DNA from 3 places in the Brevundimonas sp. FV1ye29L genome. Region 2 is predicted to be linked to each of the others. Evidence: predicted binding sites of a transcription regulator. Region 2 holds the regulator's gene; each other region holds the start of a gene.
What was found. Region 2 encodes LexA, which represses DNA repair genes until DNA is damaged. Its sites were predicted from a motif close to ATGTTCNCNANNTGTTCT; they were not measured.
Positions count from the first base shown of each region.

Region 1: ACW17W_RS09250 (ImuA family protein) is a predicted target of LexA. The motif match lies at 1,887-1,904, and genes of this name have one in related genera.
Region 3: ACW17W_RS09980 (ATP-dependent helicase) is a predicted target of LexA. The motif match lies at 1,900-1,917, and genes of this name have one in related genera.

Region 1 covers NZ_CM178730.1:1,884,068-1,888,327, reverse strand. The annotation lists gene ACW17W_RS09255 (Y-family DNA polymerase) at 1-1,188, opposite strand, end outside; gene ACW17W_RS09250 (ImuA family protein) at 1,103-1,861, opposite strand; gene ACW17W_RS09245 (SOS response-associated peptidase family protein) at 2,011-2,589, shown strand; gene ACW17W_RS09240 (DUF736 domain-containing protein) at 2,926-3,219, shown strand; gene ACW17W_RS09235 (ArdC family protein) at 3,292-4,185, shown strand; gene ACW17W_RS09230 (hypothetical protein) at 4,256-4,260, opposite strand, start outside.
Region 2 covers NZ_CM178730.1:1,651,488-1,655,747, forward strand. The annotation lists gene ACW17W_RS08080 (ComEC/Rec2 family competence protein) at 1-1,518, shown strand, start outside; gene lexA (transcriptional repressor LexA) at 1,696-2,379, opposite strand; gene ACW17W_RS08090 (hypothetical protein) at 2,490-2,882, opposite strand; gene trpC (indole-3-glycerol phosphate synthase TrpC) at 2,879-3,685, opposite strand; gene trpD (anthranilate phosphoribosyltransferase) at 3,682-4,260, opposite strand, start outside.
Region 3 covers NZ_CM178730.1:2,018,375-2,022,634, reverse strand. The annotation lists gene ACW17W_RS09980 (ATP-dependent helicase) at 1-1,854, opposite strand, end outside; gene ACW17W_RS09975 (hypothetical protein) at 2,004-2,189, shown strand; gene ACW17W_RS09970 (hypothetical protein) at 2,192-2,482, shown strand; gene ACW17W_RS09965 (SIMPL domain-containing protein) at 2,484-3,200, opposite strand; gene ACW17W_RS09960 (ribbon-helix-helix domain-containing protein) at 3,307-3,534, opposite strand; gene ACW17W_RS09955 (DMT family transporter) at 3,769-4,260, shown strand, end outside.

The sequences.
Region 1 (4,260 bases), 230 kb from region 2:
CATAGGCGCGACCTTGCGGGTCGATCGCTCGGGGACGTCGCTCTCCACGGGGGCCAATCGGTAAAGCCGTTCGGCGCCGATGCGGTTCGACAGGGTATCGACCAGAATCGATACGTCCGGCGCGGCCTCCGCGCCCAGCCCGGCGGCGGCGTGGCGCCATTTCAGGGGTTCCGCCGCGCTGGCCGCGAGCGTCATGCGCTCGATGCCGAAGCCGGGCTCGATGGTCTCGATCTTGTCGGTCAGCAGCCGTGCCAACCGTTGTGCATCCCTGATCGGCTGGGCCAGGCCGATGCGAACGGCCTCGATCCGGTTGTCGACGCGGAAGCAAAGCCAGTCGAGGCGGCGCGCGCCAAGCCCGCGCGTTTCCAGCTGTCCGCACAGGGCCTCGGCGAGGGCGCCGGCGTAGCGGGCCAGCGTCTCAGGAGCTCCGATCGGCTCGGCAAAGACTTTTTCGACGCGAGGCGTCTCGGGTGCCTCGACCGGGATTAAGGGCTCGCCTGACCGGCCATAGGCCTGGTCGAGTCGTCGTCCAAGCGCCGCGCCGAACCGCAGTTGAAGCGGCGCGCGCGGCCGGTGGGCGATGTCGCCGATCCGCTCGAACCCCATCCGCCTCAAGCCGGCAGGAAGGTCCGCCGGGAGGCGCAGCGCTTCTAGCGGCAAGGGGGCGAGGGCCGCATCGATGCCGTCGTCTCCGATTATGGTCTGGTCGGTGCGAAAGCGCGCGACCGCATGGGCGGCGCCCAAGGTGGGACCGATGACGCCTCGGCCGCCTATGCCCACGCTTCGGAGCCGCGCTGTCAGATCGCTCAACAGCGACACCTCGCCCCCCTGAAGGTGGGCGGCGCCGGTGATGTCGATCGCCACGCCATCCGGTGGATTAGCCTGACACATCGGCGCGTATCGATGCATGGCCCACAGGGCGAGGCGATCCAGGGCGTCGGTATCATCGTTCGGGTCGGCGGCTCTGACGTCCAGGCCCGGAATCAGCGTCTGGGCCTGGGTCGCGGCCATACCGACACGCGCGCCGAATACGGCGGCAGCGGCATTGCAGGCCGTCACGACCCGCTTGCGACCCATCCTGCCCGTGAGGATGAGGGGCTGATCAAGCGGCGGCGCGCCGGCGCCCAGTCGCCGGCGCAGCCGATCGACGGACCAGTTTGGCAGGAAAAGCGAGACGACCCGTCTCATCGCAAGCGTCCAGAATGAAATCCGCCGCGTCGGCGCCGCGGCAGCGCATGAGTTCGATCCGCCAGCGCGCCCGGCCAACGCCGGGAACAGGCAAGGGAGCCGACGGCTCGGCGCTGACACGCCACCGTGTGGCGGCGGCAGTCGGCTGGCCGAAGTCGGCCGCCTCGGCCGCTCGTCGCCATCGGCGGACCGCCACACCGACGACCCCCGACGCCTCGGCGGCGAGCTGAAGGCGTCGGGAGGCGGTCATGGTCAGACGCGACGTCTCGCAGACGACACCGGCCAGTCCGCCATGTCGCAGACCCTCTTCGAAACAGGCCATCAAAGACTTCTCGTCCCCGGCCTCGACATAGATGACCCGATCTGGATTGAGCCCGGCGTGGCTGAGTGCGGGGGCGAACAGGTCCGGTCGGGTGATGCACCACAGCACTTGTCCGGGCAGGCGGGCGACGATTCCCGCCGCGAACAGCGCCGCCGCAGCGCCGCCCACAGCGTCGTCTCCGCCGCCGGCCACTTCGTGCAATGCGCCCAGAGCGAGCCCCCCGCCCGGAAGGACGGCGTCCAGCGCAGCCACCTCAAAGGGAAGCACGCCGACCGATTTTCGATCCGTCTGCTCCAGGGTGCGCACCTGGGCGCGCAGGTCTTCAAGGTCGGCCGGGCAGACGGCCTGCATGGTCGAAATCCTCCCTAGGGGATAAATGTTCTTGAAACGTTCTGGCTCTAAGGCGGCACCAGAGTCAATCCGTTTGAAGCCTTATCCCCGGATTTGCGGAGACGACGGACCCGTGAAATCCTCGTCGGGAGTTCATTGGAGGCCCAACCATGTGCAACGAGTATCAACTCGTCCTGCCGTTCGATGACGTCATCGCGGCGTTCAACGTGACCGGCGACCGGCTGGCGTTTCCTGGCGGCATGCCGAACTTCGGCCCGATGGCCTCGGTTCGGATCGGCGATCGGGCGCCGGTCATTCATATGGGGAAGGCCGGACCGGAAGCGGTAATGACGCCCTGGGCCTGGAAAGGGCCGGGCGGGCGGCCGGTGTTCAATTTCCGATCCGATGGGCGGTCCTTCGAGGGATCGCACCGGTGCCTGATTCCGGCTGACGGCTTCTTCGAATTCACCGACCCCGAGCCCGGACAGAAGCGAAAGACCAAGTGGCGGTTCACCCTCTCCGGCCAGCGGCTCTTCTGGGTGGCGGGACTGATCAAGGATGGCGCCTTCGCCATGCTGACCACGGAGCCGGGAGTGGATATCGGCCCCTATCACGACCGTCAGATCGTGCTTCTACGGCCCGAGGATGGCGCGGCCTGGCTCAATCTTCAGCGACCCGAAGCCGAACTGCTGCGGGCCCTGCCCGCAGGGAGCCTTAACGTTGAGAAGGTCTTCCCGGTGGCGGCCTGAGCCTGGACGACCGAGGGGATGTGCACGACCGTTCGTGCGTTGCCTGCGGTGTAGGAGGTGAGGCGGCGGCCACCGTCTCGCATCCTTTTCGCGCCAGCCGGCGCGGCCTCTCGATGAGGCGGATCTGACCGAAGCCCGGTCGGCTGGCGCAACCGCTTCCGCGACTTTCATCCCCGGCCTGACGGCCTTCCTCGCGAAACAAGAAAGTCTCTCATCGCGGTCCTTCGCTTCGCTGCGGGGGCTCGCTTCGCTCTCCCTGCGCGCCGCCCGAACCTCGGTCTGCCGATCGCCATCGAGGCCGCGGCAGGCGTGGCCCGAAGCAAAGGAGAGACTGACATGGCCACCATCGGCACCTTCACCGCTCAAGGCGACGGCTACACCGGTTCGATCAAGACCCTCACCCTCAACGTCAAGGCTGCGGTCCTGCGGCCCAACGAGAAGAGCGACGACAAGGCCCCCGACTTCCGGATCTTCGCCGGCCAGACGGAGTTCGGCGCCGCCTGGAAGAAGACTAGCCAGCAGAACCGCGAATATCTCTCGGTCAAGCTCGACGATCCCAGCTTCCCGGCGCCGATCTACGCCTCCTTGGTGGAGGTCGAGGGCGGACACAGCCTGATCTGGTCCCGCTGAACCAAGAGCCGCGGCGGCGCGGGAACCGCGCCGCCGCTTCTTCTTCCCACAATCCGTTTCGAGGAGGCCGCCATGACGCGCCCCGCCGATCCTGCACGCCCGGACATCCATGCCCGGATCACCCAACAGATCATCACTCAGCTTGAAGCCGGGGTTCGTCCCTGGATCCAACCCTGGAAACATTCAGCCTCCGTGAGCCGACCTCTGCGCCACGATGGGACGCCCTACAACGGCATCAACGTCATCCTGCTCTGGGGTGAGGCCGCCGACCGAGGCTACACCCGGTCCACCTGGATGACCTTCCGGCAAGCGCTGGCGCTGGGCGCTCACGTCCGCAAAGGTGAACGCGGCGCGACGGTGGTCTACGCCAACCAGCTCGTCAGGACCGAGGCCGACGAGGCTGACGGCGATGTCGAGCACCGCATTCCATTCCTGAAAGCCTATACCGTCTTCAACGTCGATCAGATCGAGGGCCTGCCCGACCGCTACGGCGAGCCAGAGACCCTCGTCATCAACCCGGACGAACGGATCGCCCGGATCGACGGCTTCTTCCGGAACTGCGGAGCCGATGTCCGACACGGCGGCGGGGCTGCCTACTACGCGCCGGGCCCGGACCATGTGCAGATGCCGCCGTTCGAGTGCTTCGAGAGCGCCGACGCCTACTACAGCACTCTCGGGCACGAAATGACGCACTGGACGCGGCATCCGGCACGCCTCGACCGGGACTTCGGTCGCCAGCGGTTCGGCGATCCCGGCTACGCCCGCGAGGAGCTGGTCGCCGAACTCGGCGCTGCCTTCCTCTGCGCGGATCTCGGCCTGGAGCTCGAGCCCCGCGACGACCATGCCGCCTACATTGCGAACTGGCTCCAGGTCTTGAAGGACGACAAGCGGTTCGTCGTGTCGGCGGCGTCGCACGCGCAAAAGGCCGTCGATCACCTCAAGGGATTGCAACCCGTTGTCGTTTGAGAGTCGAGGCGCGCCGCCCTGGCGGCGCGCCTCGGCTTGAACCGCCTCGCGACAGGCGAGCAGGGTGAGGTCAGA
Region 2 (4,260 bases):
GCGGTCAGTCTTGATCCGCCGTCATGGGGTCTGCGCCTGATCATGAAGGTCAATGCCGTCCGCTTCGGCCTGGCCGAGCGGATCGTGGCGCGTCTGGGGCCGCGCACCGGAGGCGTCGCCGCGGCCATGGTGACGGGCCACGAGACCTGGATCGGTCAGGACGATCTGGACGCCATGCGCGATTCCGGGCTGGCCCACATCCTGTCGATCTCGGGCCTGCACATGGCCGTGGTCGGCGGGTTCGTCTTCTTCAGCGTCCGGCTGGCCCTGGCGGCCTGGCCCTGGCTGGCGTTGCGGGTCTCGGGCAAGAAGGTCGCCGCCGTGGCCGGTCTGATCGCGGTCGGGACCTATCTGGTCATCTCCGGCGCGCCGCCCCCGGCCGAGCGGGCGGCGATCACGGCCTCGATCGCCTTCATCGCCATCCTGCTGGACCGGCAGGCGATCACCATGCACGCCCTGGCCGTCGCGGCCCTGGTGGTGCTGGCGATCCAGCCCGAGGCCATTGTCACGCCCGGCTTCCAGATGTCCTTCGCCGCCACCGCCGCCCTTGTGGGCCTGGTCGAGGCCTGGCCGCGCCGGCCGCGCGAGATCTCGGCGCCCTGGCCCATTGTGGCGGTGCAGAGGTTCGGCGGCTGGATGGTCGCCGCCTGCGCCGCCAGCCTGGTGGCCGGGCTCGCTACGGGTCCGTTCGCCATGCAGCATTTCAACCGGACGGCGGTCTATGGACTGCTCGCCAATCTGGCGACCTCCCCGGTGGCGGATTTTCTGATGATGCCGGCGCTGGCACTGGGGGCCCTGCTGGAACCGGTCGGTCTGGGCGCGCCGTTCCTGTGGGTGGCCGGCCGGGGCATCGATCTGATGCTGACGATCGGCCACTGGACGGCGGGCCTGCCCGGAGCGGTGCGGACGGTGGCCAGCGCGCCGGATTTCGTCCTGCCCATCGCCTTCCTCGGCATCCTGATCGTCTGTCTGTGGCAGGGGCGGCTGCGCTGGCTGGGCCTGCCCCTGGCGGCGGCGGTGCTGGTCTGGCCGCGCGCCCCGACGCCGGACCTGTGGATCGGCGACGGCGGGACCAACGCCGCCTTCCATCAGGCGCGGCAGGCCGTGGTGGTCCGGCCGGGCGTGCGGGAATTCGCCGTCGAGCTCTGGTCGCGCCGCCGGGGACTGGAGATGATGGATCGGCCCGAAAACGGCTGGACCTGCGGCCGCTACGCCTGTGCGCCGGCAAGCCCTGCCGCCGCTCCTGTTGCGCTGTGGTGGGGAACGCGCGCCCCATCGATTGAGGCGCTCGCGGCCCTGTGCCGGTCGGCCTCCGTGGTCAGCAGTCGCGCTGTGCTGCCTCGCCTGCCTGCGGAGTGTCACGACAGATTGGTGCTGGACGGCGTCGATTTCGCGCGGGGCGGGTCGGTGGAGTTGTGGCGCGACGGCCAGACGGGCTGGCGGGCGACCTGGACCTCGGAGGTGCGCGGCGACCGGCCGTGGACGCGGATCGCCGACCCGGAGGCGCCTGAGGCGTGAGTGATCTTCGAAACGCCGCCATCCCCGGACTTGATCCGGGGATCAGCGGTTCAGCCGCCGTGCGGCCGGTATGATGCACGGATCGTGCGACATCCTGCCTGTCGGGGTGGGAGGAGCGTCCGATCCCCGGATCAACTCCAAGGATGACGGAATTTGAAGCAGGGTCTGTGCCGGACCTTAGTGATACCGCCGGATCAGCCCGACCAGCTTGCCCTGGACCTCGACCTGGTCGGGGCCGAAGATGCGGGTCTCATAGGCGCGGTTGGCGGGTTCCAGGGCGATGGAGCCGCCCTTCTTGCGCAGCCGTTTCAGGGTGGCTTCCTCGCCCTCGACCAGGGCCACGACGATCTCGCCCGAGGCGGCGGTATCGACGCGTTTGATGACCACCAGATCGCCGTTCAGGATCCCCGCCTCGATCATCGAGTCCCCCTCGATCTCGAGCATATAGTGGTCGCCGGACCCCAGCATGGACTCCGGCACCGGATAGCGTTCGCGCTCATGCTGGATGGCGGCGATGGGGGTGCCGGCGGCGATCTTGCCCAGTAGCGGCAGTTCGCGGGTGTCATTGGCGGGGGCCGCCGCGACGGGCCGTCCGCCCTCAACGACCTCGGGCCGGAAGACGCCGCGTCCGCGCAGGGGCGTGGCCTCGTCCGGCATGCGGGTGACCTCCAGCGCCCGGGCCCGGTGCGCCAGGCGGCGGATAAAGCCCCGCTCCTCCAGCGCCGTGATCAGCCGGTGAATGCCCGACTTTGACGCCAGATCCAGCGCCTCCTTCATCTCGTCGAACGAAGGGGAGACGCCGGTCTCCTGAATCCGCTCATGGATGAACATCAGGAGCTCGTGCTGTTTCTTGGTGAGCATGGCGGGGAATCATCCAGAACAAGGCGTGAACCGTTGCCGATGTTCTGTAAGTGTTCTTCGCTAATGTCAACTTAACGGCTGACATCATGGGCAACCGCCTCTGACGCCGGTCAATCCAACAGCAGCGCCACGTTTTCTGATTGGTGGAAGTATGGAGGCCTCCAACTGACGGCGATCGAGCGGGTCGCTGCCTGAAGCCTTTCACCGTCTGCCAAAGTTCCATCGATGAGTAGCGTGATCGCGCTACCGGCGGCCGCCTCTAGCTTGATGACTTTTGAGATGCCCGTGCTGTCATCGTCGGTGCTGAGAACCTCGTCCAGCACGACGACCCCATCGACCAGAAGCCGTACTCGCTGACCTTCGAAATGAACGAAGGCGACGGTAATTGCAGCGCAGGAATCTGGGCCGTCACAAGATGTTTGAACGGTTGCGATTTGCCGGTGAGGTGCGCAGCTCGTCCCCAAGCAAAGTATCGCGAGGCAGCCGATCAGGAACCGGTTCACCGGACGCTTGGCTCCGACATCAACGCCCGCGTCGCCGCCTCGACATCCGCCTGACGCATCAGGCTTTCGCCGACCAGCACCGCCTGCGCGTGGGCGTCCGACACCCGCTGGACGTCATCGGGCGTGAAGATGCCGCTCTCGGCCACCAGCAGGGCCTTGACCGGGCTCAGCATGGCCAGGCGTTCGGTCGTCTCCAGATCGACCTCGAAGGTCTTGAGCGAGCGGTTGTTGACCCCGACCAGATCGCCGCCCAGACGGCAGGCGCGGGCCATCTCGGCCTCGTCATGGGTCTCGATCAGGGCGTCCATGCCGAATCGATCGGCCTCGGCCAGAAGTTCGCCGGCCAGACCGTCGTCGATCATGGCGAGGATGATCAGGATGCAGTCGGCGCCCAGGGCGCGGCTCTCGGCCACCTGCCACGGATCGACGAGGAAGTCCTTCCTCAGACAGGGCAGGGCGACCGCGTCGCGCGCGGCGGTCAGGAAGGCGTCGTCGCCCTGAAAACTGGGGCCGTCGGTCAGGACCGACAGGCATTGGGCCCCGCCCCGCTCATAGGCGCGGGCGAGGGCGGGCGGGTCGAAGTCCGGCCGGATCAGTCCCTTCGACGGGCTGGCCTTCTTGATCTCGGCGATCAGGGCGGGGCGGCCCGTCGCCTCGACGTGGGTCTCAAGAGCGGTGCGGAAACCGCGCGGGGCCGACGCGGCGGCGGCGGCCGTCTCCAGATCGGCGAGGCTGCGCATGGCCTTGCGGGCCGCGACCTCGTCTCGCTTGTAGTCGGCGATGCGGGACAGGATGTCGGTCAATTCCGGGGCTCTTCCTCATCCGGGGCGGAGGTGATGCGCGCCAGGGCCTCGAGGGCGGCGCGCGCGCGGCCGTCGTCGATGGCGGCGGCGGCGAGGGCGACGCCCTGTTTCAGATCTTCGGCCCTGTCCGCCACCATGAGGGCGGCGGCGGCGTTGAGCAGGACGATGTCGCGGTAAGGGCCGGCGGCGCCGTCCAGCAGGGCGTTGAGAGCCTCGGCATTGGCCTCCGCGTCGCCCCCGCGCAGATCCTCGATCGAGGCCCGGCCCAGACCCGCGTCCTCGGGCGTGACGGTGAAACGGCGGACGGCGCCGTTGCGCCATTCGGCGACCTCGCTCTCGCCGGTCGTGGTCAGTTCGTCGAGACCCTGACCGTGGACCGTCCAGGCGCGCACGGCGCCCAGCCGGCCCAGCACCTCGGCCAGGGGCTCCAGCAGGCGCGGATCATAGACCCCCATCAGCTGGCGTTTCGCCCCCGCCGGGTTGGACAGCGGCCCCAGCAGGTTGAACACGGTGCGGAAGCCGATTTCGGCCCGCACCGGACCGACGTGGCGCATCGCCCCGTGGTAGGCCGGGGC
Region 3 (4,260 bases), 370 kb from region 2:
GCGGCGTTCCTCCTCGAGGCCCTTTTCGCCCTTCTCGTCGATGCTGCGCTGGCTGGGGAAGACGCCTTCCTCCCAGCCCGGCAGGAAGACCAGAGGGAACTCCAGCCCCTTGGCGCCGTGCAGGGTCATGATCTGGACCGCATCGTCGGCCGCCTCGCCGCGATCGAGGTCCATGACCAGGGAGACATGCTCCAGATAGGCCTGCAGCGTCTCGAACTGCTGCATCGACTGGGTCAGTTCCTTCAGGTTGTCGAGCCGGGTCTGGCCGCTGGTGCGGTCGGCCTTCTGCATGTCGGTATAGCCGCTCTCCTCCAGCAGGGTCTCGGTCAGCTCCCAGTGGGGCAGGTGGGCGGCCATGGCGCGCCAGCGGTCCAGATCGCGCACGAAGTTGGACAGGGCCGTCCGCGTCCGCGCCTGCAGCTCGTCCGTGCCGATCAGGTCACGCACCGCCGTCATGGCCGAGACCTGGCGGTGTCGGGCGATGGAGAGGACCTTCTGGACCGAGGTGTCGCCGATGCTCCGCTTGGGCACATTGACGATCCGCTCGAAGGCCAGGTCATCGTCCTCTGACTGGATCAGCCGCAGATAGGCGTGGGCGTCGCGGATCTCGGCCCGCTCGAAGAAACGCGGCCCGCCGATGACCTTGTAGGGGATGGCGAGCATGAGGAACCGCTCCTCGAAGGCCCGCATCTGGAAGGAGGCGCGCACCAGCACCGCCATGTCCTTGTATTTCAGGCCCGGTTCGCCGGCGTGGGGCCGACGGGCGGTCTCGATCTCCTCGCCGATCAGCCGGGCCTCGGCCTCGCCGTCCCAGACGCCGCGCACCCGGACCTTGTCGCCGCCGTCCGCCTCGGTCCACAGGGTCTTGCCCAGCCGGTCGCGGTTGGCGGCGATCAGGCTGGAGGCGGCCCCGAGGATGTGTTTCGTCGAGCGATAGTTGCGCTCCAGCCGGACCACCTTCGCCCCCGGGAAGTCGCGTTCGAAGCGCAGGATGTTGTCCACCTCGGCGCCGCGCCAGCCATAGATCGACTGGTCGTCATCGCCGACGCAGCAGACGTTGCCGGTGGATGAGGTCAGCAGCCGCAGCCACAGATACTGGGCGACATTGGTGTCCTGATATTCGTCGACCAGGATGTAGCGGAACCGGCGGCGATATTCGTCGGCCAGGTCGGCGTGCTTTGACAGGATGGTCAGGTTGTGCAGCAACAGATCGCCGAAGTCGCAGGCGTTCAGGGTCGCCAGCCGCGACTGATAGGCGGCGTAGAGGGCGTGGCCCTTGCCGTTGGCGAAATCCTCGGCCGGCGGCAATTTGTCCGGCGTCCAGCCCCGGTTCTTCCAGTGGTCGATCATCCCGGCGAGGGATTTCGGGGTCCATCGTTTGGTGTCGATATTGGCGGCTTCCAGCAGCTGTTTCAGCAGCCGTTCCTGGTCGTCGGTGTCCAGAATGGTGAAGCTGGACTTCAGCCCCACCAGCTCGGCATGCCGCCTCAGGATCTGGGCCGCCACCGAGTGGAAGGTGCCCAGCCAGCGCAGGCCCTCCGCCGAGGGGCCGATCAGATGGGTGATCCGCTCGCGCATCTCGCGCGCGGCCTTGTTGGTGAAGGTGACGACCAGCAGTTCCCACGGCTTCGCCCGGCCGGTGGCGAGGATGTGGGCGAGGCGCGTGGTCAGGACCCGGGTCTTGCCCGTCCCGGCGCCCGCGAGGACGAGCACCGGGCCCTCGGTCGTCTCCACCGCCTCGCGCTGTTCGGCGTTCAGTCCGGCCAGATAGTCGGACGGCGTTTCGGCGGCGTCGCCCGCGGGTCCGCGCGCGCGCGCAAGATCGGAAATACGGGGGGCAGGAACATCAGACACAGGCGCAGGACTTCGGCAGGAGCGGGCGGGGCGCTCGGGAATCGGAGAACATATGTAGCACACGCGCCCGCGCCAAGCGCGGTCGCCGCCGTCCGGAACCGCCACGCTCGCCCGCCGTTTCAGCCCCACAACATTGGGAGGAACGACATATGGCCGAGAACACAGGATCGGGTGGCGGCGGCAACGCCGGCATTGCCTTCATCGTCGGGGGCCTGCTGGTGGTGGTGGCGATCATCGCCTTCTTCGTCTTCGGACGCGGCGGCATGCCCGACACGACCAGGGACGTGAACGTCGACGTCAACCTGCCCTCCGTCGAAGCCCCCGCAAAGAACTGACCATGACCGATCCGCACAACAACATCCCGCGCGAAACCCCGACGACCCACACGACGATCAATGTGGAGCCTGAACGCAAGAGGGGCGGCGGCGCAGGTATGGCCTTCATCATCGGCGGCCTGCTCGTCGCCGTGATGGTGATCGGCTACTTCGTCTTCGTGCGCGGCGGCGGGGTCGAGGCCCCGTCACGCGACGTCGATATCGACGTCAACCTGCCGAAGATGGAGGCGCCGAAGCTTCCGCCGATCGAGACCCCGACGGTTCCCACACCATCGCCCGCACCGGCGAATTGACCTACTTCAGCCGATAGCTGACCGTCGTCACCACCCGGACCTTCTTGTCCAGCGAGGTGGTCTCGTCGCCGATCTCGTCTCGCGCCAGGATTTCGAACGAACCCTGGGTCGCCTGACGGATCGGCCCGAGCGGCGTGCGGGAATCCTTGGCGAACTGCTCGGCGCCGGTTCGGGCCGAGGCCGTGGCCTCGGCGATCATGGCCGGGCGTACGTCGTTCAGTTTTGTGAAGACATAGGTCGGGCCATTGAAGTCCTGCAGGACCACGCCCTGACGCACCAGTTCGTTCAGGGCGCGGGTCGTGGTCTGGACCCGGTCGACGTCATTGGTGCGCACCACGACGGTCTGGGACAGGATGAAGCGAGGTCCGCCATTCTGGCTGCCCCATTCGCGCGACCGGGTGTCGGCGACCGACAGCTGACCCAGAGACACCGTCCCGGCCGGATAGCCCTGGGCGGTCAGGAACTGGCGCACGATGGCCAGATCGCCGTCGATCCGCGCCTGAACCTCGGACAGGACTTCGCCTGATGCCGTGAACTTGAGCGGCAGCACCGCCAGGTCGGCCTTCACATTGCGCTCCGCCACGCCGCGCACCGTGACGCCGCGTTCGCCGGTGCGGGCATTGACCACGCCCTGGCCCACGGCCCAGCCGCCGCCGATCAGCCCGAGGGCCAGAAGGGCCCCGACAAGGGCGGCAGGCGCAATACGAGTGTCGCTCATGATGAAGTCTCTCCTGGACGGCGGTCCGCGCGGCGAGCATGACGCCGTTATGCGATGATATTCAACAGGCGATATGAACGATTGCTGACAGGGGCGGCGGGGGCGTTCAGTCCGCCCGGGGCCCGGCGGCCAGGGCCCGCTCCAGCGCAAGCAGCCGACAGGCCGAGGCGAGGGGGCGGCGACCCCGGCGGCTGTCGATCCACATCAGCAATCCGGCCTGGCTGAGCTCGCGCTCGGCGGCGATCCGGTCGAGGACGACCCAGAACTCCGGCTCCAGCGCCACCGAGGTCGCATGGCCGGCGAGCGAGACCGAGCGCTTCTTCAGGCCGCTCATGAGAATGGGCGCGCGGCGGCGTAGCCGGCGGTCCCGAAGCCCGGACCGGGCTCGAGGCGGGAAGCGAACCTTCTGGACATGACGAACTCCTGAACCCGGCGCAGGCGACGCTGGTCCTTATCCTATGCCCGAACAGACGGCGAAACATTCGGGATCGAACCGTGAGGCGACGCTCGCCGAATCCATGATAGGGGCTGCGCCGCGCCGACCCCCCGGCGGCCTGGAAGTCCGATCGTGTCCCGTTCCTCGTCCAATCCCGTCAGATCCCCGGTCGCCATGGGGCGCAACCTGGCCCTGGCGTCGGTCGCAGTCTGCGCCGTGATCTGGGGCACGACCTGGTTCGCCATCACCTTCCAGCTGGGGGTTGTCGACCCCGTGGCGTCGGTGGTCTGGCGATTCGCCATCGCTGCAGCGGTTCTGTTTGCAGGCTGTCTGGTGAGCGGGCGGTCCATCCGTCTGACGCGCGGCCAGCATCTGACGGCGATGGGGCAGGGCGCCCTGGCCTTCGCCCTGAGCTATGCCTGCGTCTACATGGCCGAGGAACGGGTGACATCGGGCGTCGTGGCGGTGGCCTTCGCCTCAATGGCCCTGATGAACCTGATTCTGTTCCGCCTCGTCGAGGGTCACAGGGCCGCGCGCACCGTGTGGCTTGGGGCGGCGCTCGGGGCCCTGGGCGTTCTGGTGCTGACCGGGGGCGAACTGGCCGGCGCCCGCCTCGGCCCCACG